4 regions of the Methylobacillus methanolivorans genome follow, and region 1 is predicted to be linked to each of the others. Evidence: predicted binding sites of a transcription regulator. Region 1 holds the regulator's gene; each other region holds the start of a gene.
What was found. Region 1 encodes sigma-54, which starts transcription at its own class of promoters, with help from an activator protein. Its sites were predicted from a motif close to TGGCACNNTTCCTGCT; they were not measured.
Positions count from the first base shown of each region.

Region 2: LG202_RS04985 (LLM class flavin-dependent oxidoreductase) is a predicted target of sigma-54. The motif match lies at 1,938-1,953, and genes of this name have one in related genera.
Region 3: glnA (type I glutamate--ammonia ligase) is a predicted target of sigma-54. The motif match lies at 1,649-1,664, and genes of this name have one in related genera.
Region 4: LG202_RS11830 (TorF family putative porin) is a predicted target of sigma-54. The motif match lies at 1,320-1,335, and genes of this name have one in related genera.

Region 1 covers NZ_BAAILT010000003.1:118,146-121,242, forward strand. Annotated here, with positions in the region: gene hprK (HPr(Ser) kinase/phosphatase) at 1-262, opposite strand, end outside; gene hpf (ribosome hibernation-promoting factor, HPF/YfiA family) at 371-700, opposite strand; gene LG202_RS09445 (RNA polymerase factor sigma-54) at 731-2,197, opposite strand; gene lptB (LPS export ABC transporter ATP-binding protein) at 2,217-2,939, opposite strand; gene lptA (lipopolysaccharide transport periplasmic protein LptA) at 3,025-3,097, opposite strand, start outside.
Region 2 covers NZ_BAAILT010000002.1:794,539-797,635, reverse strand. Annotated here, with positions in the region: gene LG202_RS05000 (class II aldolase/adducin family protein) at 1-318, shown strand, start outside; gene LG202_RS04995 (nitroreductase family protein) at 494-1,120, shown strand; gene LG202_RS04990 (HAD hydrolase-like protein) at 1,101-1,748, shown strand; gene LG202_RS04985 (LLM class flavin-dependent oxidoreductase) at 1,995-3,053, shown strand; gene LG202_RS04980 (LLM class flavin-dependent oxidoreductase) at 3,072-3,097, shown strand, end outside.
Region 3 covers NZ_BAAILT010000004.1:472,027-475,123, reverse strand. Annotated here, with positions in the region: gene mtgA (monofunctional biosynthetic peptidoglycan transglycosylase) at 1-206, opposite strand, end outside; gene aroE (shikimate dehydrogenase) at 203-1,015, opposite strand; gene LG202_RS12155 (rhodanese-like domain-containing protein) at 1,024-1,479, opposite strand; gene glnA (type I glutamate--ammonia ligase) at 1,730-3,097, shown strand, end outside.
Region 4 covers NZ_BAAILT010000004.1:403,256-406,352, reverse strand. Annotated here, with positions in the region: gene LG202_RS11840 (YifB family Mg chelatase-like AAA ATPase) at 1-897, opposite strand, end outside; gene LG202_RS11835 (accessory factor UbiK family protein) at 900-1,142, opposite strand; gene LG202_RS11830 (TorF family putative porin) at 1,396-2,187, shown strand; gene glnK (P-II family nitrogen regulator) at 2,259-2,597, shown strand; gene LG202_RS11820 (ammonium transporter) at 2,608-3,097, shown strand, end outside.

The sequences.
Region 1 (3,097 bases):
CCAGGTCAGCAGAAAACAGATTCTTGATCGCCTGGAGCAATTCGCGCGTCTTGAGACTGCGCAAATAATCCATTTCGGCACATCCCAGCACTTGTACACGGTTGGGATGCACAAAATTCAGGTGTCCAACCAAGGCCAGTGATGGCTTGGTCACCGTTTCACTCGTGAGGGGGTTATCACCGCCAGCTAACCCTGATACCCATTTCAGCTTGAGTTTGCGGCGCGTATCCTTGTAGAGCTGGGTAACACTGATTTCAGCCATGTGTGCTTAATACCTTGGAGGAAAACAAGGGAGGAAACTGGCTGCCAGAGTACCAAATCCATGCATGAATCATTGATCTGGCACTCTTTTGCAGCATTTCAATGGGAGTTATTCAACTGCCTGCTGGTGCTTGAGGCCTCCAGATGCCTGATTATGGTTGCTGACTTTTTCCTTGTGCTTCACTACCTGGCGATCCAGCTTGTCAGCCAACGAGTCAATCGCGCTATACATGCTTTCTGCCCCGCATTCAGCGTGCAGGTCGTTGCCCGGCACATGCAAGGTGGCTTCCGCCTTCTGCACCAGCTTCTCCACGCTCAGCGTCACCTTGAGGTCGATCACATGATCAAAGTGATTGCTGAGTCGGGCCAGCTTGGACTGCACATATTCGCGCAGAGCTGGTGTAACGTCGAGATGATGTCCGGTCAGATGCAAATTCATAACGCTCTCCTTACTTGAAAAACGCGCAAATCAAAGCGACTTGCGCTGGTTGGCCGCGGGTATCTGTAGAGACTCGCGGTATTTCGCTATGGTTCTTCTTGCAACAACTATGCCTTGTTTGCCAAGGATGTCGGTAATCTGGTTATCAGACAGTGGTTTTTTCGGGTTTTCCTCGCTCACCATCTGCTTGATCAACGCACGAATCGCCGTGGCAGAGCACGCCCCGCCCGATTCTGTCGCCACATGGCTGCCGAAGAAATACTTCAATTCGTAGACACCACGTGGTGTGAGCATGTACTTGCGCGTTGTCACGCGTGAAACAGTGGACTCATGCAAACCAAGTTCGTCGGCAATCTCGCGCAGCACCAATGGGCGCATCGCTACTTCACCGTGCTCGAAAAAGTTGCGTTGCCTATCTACAATCGCCTGCGACACGCGCAAGATGGTGGAGAAGCGCTGCTGGATGTTCTTGATCATCCACTTTGCCTCTTGCATCTGGCTCATGAGATATTGACTCGAACTATCGCGGTTGCGTTTCAGGATACCGGCATACAGCTGATTGATACGCAACTTAGGCACGACCTCATCATTGAGGCTGGCAATCCAGATGCCCTTGATCTTCTTCACCACGATCTCATGCTGGATGTAATGATCCGAGGTGATATGGCTGAACTCTCCGCCTGGACGAGGATTAAGCTGGGTCACCAGTTGCTGCACGGTTTTCAGCACATCGTCATCGCAATGCAACAGCTTACGCAAGCGTGTGTAGTCGCGGCTCGCGAGCAAGGGCAAATGTTGCTCGGCAACCTTGATGGCCAGATCAACATAAGGCGTATCTTCTGGCAGCGCACGCAGTTGCAGCGCAAGGCACTCTGCCAAGTTACGTGCACCGATACCGGGCGGATCAAGGTTCTGGATATGCTTGAGCGCTGTTTCCAGCTCCAGCTGGTCTATTTCCAGCTCTTCCGGCATCAGTTCTGCCAGCTCTTCCAGGGATTGCTCAAGGTAACCATCATCATTGATGGCATCCACCAGCACCATTGCCAGCGTTTGGTCACGCTCAGACAACGGCAGTAGCTTGATCTGACTTAACAGGTGCTCGCGCAGGGTGAGATTGACTGCCTCCTGGAAGCTGAAGTCATTGTCATCATCATTGTTGGAACCGCCCTCTTCCCAGCGGTTGCTGCCCTGGAAAGATTCAAAATAATCATCGCCACCACCAAATTCATCAACACGTGGCACATCTTCGCTCGCAGGCGCAGGTGTATCGCTAGCTGGCGTAGCTACCGCGACATCCGGTGTGGGGCTATAACTTTCCGACATTTCAGCCGCACCATCAGGGCCATCAACACGCTCCAGTAATGGGTTGGCCTGCAACAGCGACTCCAACTCCTGGTTAAGCTCCTGCGAAGACAGTTGCAACAGCTTGATCGACTGCTGCAACTGCGGCGTCAATGCCAGGTTCTGGGAAAATTTTAGCTGTAGACTTTGTTTCATCTCTCTAATTCTGCTTTGACTACAGGCGGAAATCCTTGCCCAAGTAAACTTCTCTGACACTTTCGTTATGGATGATCTCGCCGGGTTTGCCTGATGCAAAGACACGGCCTTCATTCACGATGTAAGCCCGATCACAGATACCCAATGTTTCACGCACATTATGGTCAGTGATCAACACGCCGATGTTACGCTCAGTCAGAAAACGTACGATCTTCTGAATATCCAACACCGCAATTGGGTCAATCCCGGCAAAAGGCTCATCCAGCAAGATAAAGCTGGGGTTGGTGGCCAAGCATCGGGCAATTTCCACGCGGCGACGCTCGCCGCCGGACAGGCTCACCGCCATGCTGTTGCGTATATGGGTGATATGGAGCTCTTGCAGCAGAGATTCAAGCTGCTCCTTTTGCTGCTCAGCCGTCATGTCCTGCAACTCAAGGATCGCCTGGATATTTTCCGTCACCGTCATCTTGCGGAAGATTGACGGTTCCTGAGGAAGATAGGCCAATCCCATGCGTGCACGCTGATGGATAGGCATGCGGCTCAAATCCTTGCCGTCGAGCAAAATGCGTCCGCCATCCAGAGGGACCAAGCCCACCATCATGTAGAAACTGGTGGTTTTACCCGCGCCGTTTGGCCCCAGCAAGCCCACCACTTCACCACTATTGAGTTGCAGCGAAATATCCTGCACCACCGTGCGGGACTTATATTTCTTGCGCAAACCTTCTACGATTAATTCACTCATTTATGCAATATCTATCGATGCCATCTCTAATCAAACACAGTACCCTGGCCCCTTTATCACCAGACCACTGCGCTTATCATCAGTTTCAGGGAGTCTCTGTGGCTGGCTTCTTCTTGGGCTGAATAATGGCGCGCACACGTCCTGTAGGCGTTGCAGGT
Region 2 (3,097 bases), on a different contig from region 1:
GAGATTCCCAACCACCTTGATCGCACACGCTCTGTGCTGGATGTGATTCGTGAGCGCTTGGATAAGTACCCTCAACTGGCACCACCTCCTGCCTTGCTTGAGTCTAATGGTGGGGTCAATTTCTGGGGTAAGGGCATTCTGCGTACATCTGAACTTATCTTGTTTGTAGAGGAAGCAGCACGCTATCAAGCGATTGCAGAGCAAATTGGCGGTGCACAGCTTTATACCCCTGGCGCGCTGGAGCTTCAATGGAAGCGCACTGGCTTGTTGGAAAAGTCGAAGGAGTATAGCGGTCGTTATCTTGAGGATATTGCCTGACCATTGGCATTCGGCATTGCCTTATACAGATATAAATTCAGCCCCATCATCCCACTCATGCATATTGCGAAGAGCTTGCCTTGTGCCGTGGTCGGAGTGGTATTGATGTTTTGTTCTTACTCCCTGTTGGTGGAGGCTGGATATTTCCTGATCCAGTTTGTTAAGGAAGCATAAATTGAACCATGACAATGACTTGCAATATCGCGAGTCTCAGTATCCCATCCACCCTTTATTCCTCAGTCGCTGGTCGCCAAGATCGTTTACTGGGGAACCCATTGATGACATGACGTTGCAAAGCTTGTTTGAGGCAGCGCGATGGGCTCCCTCTGGCAATAACTCTCAACCGTGGCGTTTTATCTATGCCCATCAAGGCACAGAGGCCTGGCAACGCTTGTTGTTATTGGCGAATGAAGGCAATCAGCGCTGGGCGAAAGAGGCTAGTGTATTGGCCTTGCTGGTCTCCAAAACCAGTCATGTTCGTAAGGGCGATACTGTAGCGACTCCCTTACGCAATCATTCATTCGATACAGGTGCTGCTTGGGCATATCTTGCATTGCAGGCCACCTATACAGGCTTGATTACTCATGCAATTGGCGGGTTTGATCGTGACCGCGCGCGTGAGGAGTTCATCATTCCTGAAGATTTTCATATTGAAATATTGATTGCGATTGGTAAGCAGGGCGAGCCTGGCGCGTTGCCCGAGGATATCCGTTTGCGTGAAACGCCAACGACGAGAAAGCCATTGGGTAGTTTATATACAGAGGGAGCGTTTAAGTTTCCTGATGAATCCAATGCGACATGATGTGCTGCTGTTTGATCTTGATGGCACCTTGAGTGACCCTTTGCCAGGCATTGCAGCATGTATCAATTATGCGTTGAGCTACTTTGGTCACCCTGTATGGGATGAAGGTGTGCTGGCGCGCTTTGTTGGGCCTCCACTGGATCAAACTTTTAAGGAAATGATAGGTGAATGTACCCAGCAAGAGATTTCTGCACTGGTTCTGAAGTATAGAGAGCGATACCAGCAGATAGGTTATGCCGAGAATCGTTTATATGAAGGGGTCGCCGAAAGTTTGCAGCGCCTTGGAGAAGCTGGTGCAGTGATGGCGATCTGTACCTCGAAGCCGGCATATCTCGCCGAGAAAATCCTCCAGCATTTTTCCATCTTCCATCATTTCAGGTTTGTCAGCGGCGGTGATATCGGGATTCAAAAGTGGCAGCAGATCGCCGAATTAACGCAGCAAGAATGTATTAGCAGCCGTAGTGTCATGATCGGCGACAGAGCCGTGGATTTGCGTGCGGCGCATCAATATGGCCTTCAGTCTGGTGCTGTATTGTGGGGGTATGGCGGGATTGAGGAGCTTCAACCAGAATCGCCTGCCTACTACTTTCATCGTGCACAAGATTGGCAACAATTGAGCCAGTGTTGATTTTTTCACCCGTTGTTTCAAAAACAACACATGACGCATTGCATCTGTTTCATATCCAACAGTTATCACATCGATATTTTTTATTAAATATGAGGAGCGCTATAAAAACTGGAGAAGAAATTACTATTTTTTTAATAAAAACAATGGTGTAAAAAATACCATCTTTTATTTATGGTTATTTTATGGCGATGGCATGCTTTCTGCGATATTCCATTACGACAAATGAATGTTGTTAGGAGATGTTGCATGAGTACGCAGTTTTTTTGGTTGGTCCCTACCTCAGGCGATGGGCGATATGCCGACACGCAAAAACACATTCGTGGTGAGCGTAAGGATGGAGAACCTTATTTTCTTCCTGGGGTAACAGACCCTAGGGGCAATCGGTTCAATTATTTTGATCATCTGCACCAGATTGCGAAAGCGGTTGAATTAGCGAGATTTGATGGTTTGCAGGTAAGGAATGATCCTGAAGGGGATGAGTCCTGGATCGTTGCCGGGTACTTGAGCCGTGCTACGCGCCATATTACGGTGCTTGCCGAGTTTGATGCCTCACGCGGGTCTGCTGTGTATGCCGCGAAGAATGCGGTGAGTTATCAACGCTTCACGGGCGGGCGTTTTGCTTGGCAGATCGGGGTGGAGCGTGATGCACAACGCCGCCATCAGCAGGGGGATTTTGTTGATGATGCCGATCTCGATGCGCGTGTCGAGGAGTTTGTGACGGTGGCCAGGAATGTCATTACGCGTACTGGTTACGATTTTGAAGGGCGTTTTTTCCAGGTATTGCAAGGTGGGTTCCAGGGTCCACTTTCGGGGCAAAAGGTACCACCTGTTTATCTCACGGGCAGTAGCCTGGAGGCTTATGGTATTTCTGCGCGCTTGGCAGATGTGCATGTCCTGGACGCGTTGCCTTTGCAGGATATACAGCAAGCGATTGCAGCACTACAAACGTTGGCAAAGCAGGAAGGACGTAGCTTGCAAGTGGGGCTGCGCATTGATGTGTTAGCTCGCGAAACCGAGGAAGAGGCTATTTTTGATGCCACGCGTCATGCGGCGCAGGCCCAATTGTCTGTTTTAAGCCGGGCAGGGTTGTGGGATGGCTTGACCACGGCGCACACCGGTGCCAAGGCGAGTTTGGTGGGTAGTTTCGAGCAGGTACAGGAGCAATTGGCAAGTTATGCCGATGCCGGGGTGACCCAGTTCATCCTGGGGGCCGTGCCCAGCCTGGAAGAAGCCTATCGTGTTGGTGAGAATATCTTGCCTGCCCTGCGTGCAAGACTGGGTTTGCAAGCCCAGCAGGCCGCTTGATTCAAGGAGTAATGAATAATGACAATTGATGTATTCTGGAGAAT
Region 3 (3,097 bases), on a different contig from region 1:
GAAATTTTCTGGTATGCGACCCATTGATGCTTGAGCGTGGCATCGGGGTTTTCCTCTTGCAAGGTGCTTAAGCTGGTACGCATGAATGCGCTACTCGAGGGGTTATGCTCCACCCACCAAAGGATATGCATGAATATCCATAATTGATACAGCACCACCAGCACAATCACCAGCAGCAAGCCTCGCCAAAACCATCGCTTGATCATGATGCGCGCATTGCAGAAATAACGGGAGTAGTATCCGGACGCACCTGCCGCCATAGATAAAATGCTTCCGCTGCCTGCTCTACCAACATACCCAAGCCATCTGCAATTCTTGCCACGCCTTCTTCACGGGCATATTGCATGAAAGGCGTTTCGCGCCCATACATCATGTCATAGGCCAGCGCATCAGTGGCAAACAAGCCAGAGGACAATGGCAGCCGCTCGTTGCTCAAACCACTGGAGGTCGCGTTAATTACTACATCAAACACTTGTCCTGGCAATGCATCAAAACTGTGCGCTGCCAGCGATACACCAGCAGCACTTGCGCGCGCTACCATTGCTTGAGCCTTATCCACACTACGATTGGCAACGGACAGGGTTGCTGGAGATGCCTCCAGCAATGGCCCCAACACGCCCTCAGCAGCCCCTCCCGCTCCAATCAGCAACACGCGCTTGCCTTGCAGGGGAAATTGCAGGTTATGCAAAATGTCGCGCACCAAACCCACGCCATCCGTATTGTCACCCCGAATGACTTGGTTACTAAAACTCAATGTATTCACAGCACCGGCCTGACGTGCGCGCGGCGTCAACTCTGTTGCCAGCTCATAGGCCTCAAACTTAAAAGGCACTGTGACATTGGCTCCAGAATATCCCTGGGCTTGCATCTCCGCGACAGTAGCAGCAAAGCCATCCAGTGGCGCAAGCACCTTGCCATATTCAAGCTGCTGCCCTGTTTGCTGCGCAAATGCAGCATGAATGAGCGGCGATTTGCTGTGCTCAACCGGATGGCCGATGACTGCGTAACGATCCATACTCACCCTCAAGCGTTGGTCCAGGGCAGGCCAGCCGCTTTCCAGCCATTGATCTGGCCACGCTGCTTGCTATCTGGGGTAGACTCCCCTTCAAAACCTTCCAACACATTGTAGGCTTCGGCATACCCAGCCTGGGCTGCCACAACAGCAGCATTATGAGAACGCCCGCCCGTGCGGCAGAGAAACATCACCAACACCTCATGATCCACTTGCTTATCTAGCTGTGACAAGAAATCAGGATTAGCCACCATGCCAGGGTAGAACGCCCACTCAATGTGGGTAGCACCAGGAACACGCCCCACTAGCTCAAGCTCCGCTTTGGTGCGTACATCAACCAGCTTAGCGGCAGGTGCCAAATCCAGTACCTTTTGCGCCTCCTGCGGCGTCAAAGCACCCGCATAAGGAAGCCCATGCTGTTCAGCACGTTGTTTTGCATTTTGCAAAATAGCACTCAAGGTTTCCATCATCATCTCCTCACCCTCTCAGAAATGCGGAGTATAGCGCCAAATCGCCCGGCAAGATTCAACGCACAAATATGGTGCATAAAACCGGGGTAACGCAATATTTTGGTGCACAACATGGAGTTCTCTTTTATAACCTTATGTGTAAAAATGAGAAATTGCATGAATTCAATGGCACAGTTCATGCTTCATGCTAGTGTCAAGCATAGTGCTTAAATAACCTTCTTAATTCAAAAAGAGCTAGGAGAATCAAATGGCGGTGGCCGACGTATTAAAGCTTGTGAAGGAAAACGACATCAAGTTTGTCGATTTTCGCTTTACTGACACCAAGGGTAAGGAACAGCACGTAACCGTGCCAATTTCCGCATTCGACGAAGACAAGTTTACTGAAGGCCACGCTTTCGACGGGTCTTCTATCGCTGGCTGGAAGGGTATTCAGGCATCTGACATGCTGCTGATTCCAGATCCAGATACTGCCAACATCGATCCGTTCATGGACGAACCCACTCTGTTCCTGACCTGTGACGTCATCGATCCTACCGATGGCAAGGGTTATGACCGCGACCCACGCTCTATCGCCAAACGCGCTGAAGCTTATCTGAAGTCCAGCGGCATTGGTGATGCAGCTTACTTCGGCCCAGAACCAGAATTCTTCATTTTCGACTCCATTAACTGGTCTGTCGATATGAGCGGCAGCTCCGTCAAGATCAACTCCGAAGAAGCTGCATGGTCCTCCAACGACAAATTTGAAGGCGGCAACACTGGCCACCGTCCTGGCGTTAAAGGCGGCTACTTCCCCGTACCTCCAGTTGATTCCCTGCATGACATTCGCTCCGCGATGGTCATGACAATGGAAGAGCTGGGCGTGCCTGTAGAAGTGCACCACCACGAAGTAGCAACTGCTGGCCAATGTGAAATTGGCACCAAGTTCAGCACACTGGTACAGCGCGCTGACTGGACACAAATCTTGAAGTACGTTGTGCTGAATACAGCACACGCTTACGGCAAGACTGCCACTTTCATGCCTAAGCCAATGTTCGGTGACAACGGCTCCGGTATGCACGTTCACCAATCCGTATGGAAAGATGGCAAGAACCTGTTTGCAGGCAACGGCTACGCTGGCCTGAGCGAATTTGCTCTGTACTACATCGGCGGCATCATCAAGCACGCGCGCGCACTGAACGCTATCACCAACCCTGGCACCAACTCCTACAAGCGTCTGGTTCCTGGTTTTGAAGCTCCAGTAAAGCTGGCTTACTCCGCCAAAAACCGTTCTGCTTCCATCCGCGTTCCTTTCGTACAATCCGACAAGGCTCGCCGTATTGAGGCTCGCTTCCCAGATCCTACTGCCAATCCATACTTGGCATTCAGCGCATTGCTGATGGCCGGCCTGGACGGCGTACAAAACAAGATTCACCCAGGTGAGCCTGCAACCAAGGATCTCTACCACTTGCCACCAGAAGAAGATGCAGCTATCCCAACTGTTGCCTCCTCGCTGGAACAAGCGCTGGAAGCCCTGGACAAGGATCGCGAGTTCCTGACCCGTGGTGGCGTATTCTCCGAAGACTGGATCAACTCTTACATCGACCTGAAGATGGAAGAGGTGACCAAGCTGCGTCAG
Region 4 (3,097 bases), on a different contig from region 1:
CAGGAACAATACCCCATGATGGGCCAGCGAAATCTCGCCTGGCTTGGGAATGGCCCCGCCCCCGACCAAGGCGACGCCTGACGCAGTATGGTGCGGGGCACGATAAGGCCGCTTGCCCCAGTCCCTGGCATGAAAGCCCTTGCTCAACGACTGGATGGCAGCAGACTCCAAGGCCTCAGCCTCCGTCATCGCAGGCAGAATGCTAGAGAAACGTGAAGCCAGCATGGATTTCCCGGTACCGGGAGGGCCAGACATCAGCACACTATGTCCGCCGGCGGCAGCAATTTCCAGCGCACGCTTGGCCTGAAGCTGACCTTTCACCTCGGCAAAATCTGCAGCAGCCAATACAGCTGGCTCAATATTAACGGGCTGTGGCAGCAATGACTCTCGCCCTGCCAGGTGCGCACATACTTGCAGCAAGCTGCTGGCAGGCAAAACGGTGGCGCCCTGCACCAGCGCTGCTTCCATAGCACTCTCTTGAGGCAGGATAAATGTGCGGCCACTCTCCTTCGCTTTATACGCCATGGCCAATGCACCACGGATATTGCGTAACTCACCTGTCAACGCCAGCTCACCAGCAACTTCATACTGATCCAGCCCTTGCGCAGGAATTTGGCCAGATGCGGCGAGAATGCCTAATGCAATAGGCAAATCATAACGTCCGCTTTCCTTGGGAAGGTCGGCAGGTGCCAAGTTGACAGTGATACGACGTGCGGGAAATTCAAACTGAGCGGTTTGCAAAGCAGCACGCACCCTGTCTTTGCTTTCCTTCACTTCTGCTTCGGGTAAACCAACAATGGTAAAGCTCGGCAAGCCATTGGCGAGATGCACTTCTACCGCAACCTCTGGTGCCTCCATGCCAGCTAAGGCACGGCTATATAACACCGCGAGTGCCATGATCAGGAAGGCTGTCCTAGCTTGACCTCAATATCAGCCAATTGCTTTTCCAAATCAGCAAGTTGAGCGCGTGTCTTACGGAGTATCTCTGCCTGGATATCAAACTCTTCCCGCGTCACAAGCTCCAGTTTAGTGAATGCGCCCTGTAATAGTGCATGCACATTGTGCTCAACACCTTCAGCGGGCAAGGATGAGTATATTTCCTTGATTTTATTTGATAATTCTTCGAAAAACTGAGCATTCATCACTTATAAATCTCCCAAAACATCCGCAGTTTAGCAGCTTTTACTTCCCAAAAATCCAGATTAAACATAACAAACTCAATCACTTACCGATAAAAATCAAGCTTCGCACCATTCCAGATCGTTAAAAATCCCAAAAAATATCACATAACCCATTGTTTTATATAAATGTTGTTTTTATGGCACAGGTGTTGCTTATTACCCAACGCAGAGTTTTCGTTGTTGTTTTATTTTTCAAACCTTGAAAGGGTACATTATGCGTAATTCGCTTCTACTTGCCGCCATCGTTGGCACATTTGCAGCACCTGCCGCCGTTATGGCCGAAGAAGCTGCTGAGGCAACCTCCCCTCACACCATTACATACAACGTTGGCCTCACAAGCAACTATATCTTCCGTGGTACCAGCCAATCTGGTGACCGCCCAGCCATTCAAGGTGGTATGGATTACTCCCACTCCAGTGGCTTCTACCTCGGCACTTGGGCCTCCAGCATTAGCTGGCTGGCTGATACTGGCGCCGATGGTGCAGGTGGTGACCGCGCTTACAACAGCTCCAGCATGGAATGGGATCTGTATGGTGGTTACACTGCTGAAATCGGCGAAACCGGCATCACTTATGACGTAGGTGTATTGCAATACATCTACCCAGGTCGTCGTAATTCTGTGAGCGGCAGCTACAATGCCGATACCACTGAAATCTACGGTGGCCTGTCCTACAAGTGGGTTTCCGCGAAGTACTCCTGGTCACCAAGCAAGTCAGCCTTTGGTTTCGAAGGCCGTGGTGCTAGCTATATCGACCTGACCCTGGAAGTACCATTTGGCGAATCTGGCTATAGCGCGATTGCCCACGTGGGTCGTCAAGAGTTCGGCAATGGCCCTAACGAATACGACTACACTGACTGGAAACTGGGCTTGAGCAAGGCTTGGGATAACGGTATCGTAGTTGGTGGTTACTATACTGACACCGATGCTGACCGTCAGGCTTTCACTTATGGCCCTGTGTTCTCCGGTAAGGAAAACTGGACTTTGTTCGTACAAAAGACTTTCTAAGCAGACAGTCATGTGAGAAGGCAAGGCAGTTTGCCTTGCCTTTCTGCTTTTTATAAGACGAGGAGATAACCATGAAATTTGTATCCGCCATCATCAAGCCGTTCAAGCTTGACGAAGTGCGTGAAGCCCTTTCCTCCATTGGAGTACAAGGCATCACCGTCACTGAAGTCAAAGGCTTTGGTCGCCAAAAAGGCCACACTGAGCTTTACCGTGGTGCAGAATACGTTGTCGACTTTTTGCCCAAGGTAAAACTGGAGGTGGCCATTGCCGATGAATTACTTGACCAGGTAGTCGAAGTAATCGAGAAATCTGCCACCACTGGCAAAATCGGCGATGGCAAGATCTTTGTCTTCAACCTGGAACAGGTCTATCGTATCCGCACTGGTGAAACCGGCGCTGATGCGCTTTAAGGGGTCCAAAATGAAAAAAATTCTTTCCATGATTGCACTGGTTAGCGCGCTAGGATTCTCTGGCTTTGCGCTAGCTGAAGAGGCAGCTGTCGTCGTTGACGAGGCCGTTACCACCGAAGTCGCTCCTGCCGCCGCTGCTGTCGTCGAAACCGTCACTGAGGCCGTGCCAACTCTCAGCGCTGGCGATACCGCCTGGACTATCGTTGCCACCGTATTGGTGTTGGCGATGATCATTCCGGGTGTTGCTCTATTCTACGGTGGCTTGGTGCGCACCAAGAATATGGTTTCTGTCCTGACACAGGTATTTGTCACCACTGCACTCATGTCCGTGATTTGGGTCGTATATGGCTACAGCCTGGCCTTCACTGACGGTGGCAGCTTGAACGCCTATATCGGCGGCTTCAGCAAAACCCTGCTCGCGGGCATTACGCCAGACACCCTACTGGATGGCGGCACTATCCCTGAATATGTCTTCGTGACCTTCCAATTAACCTTTGCCG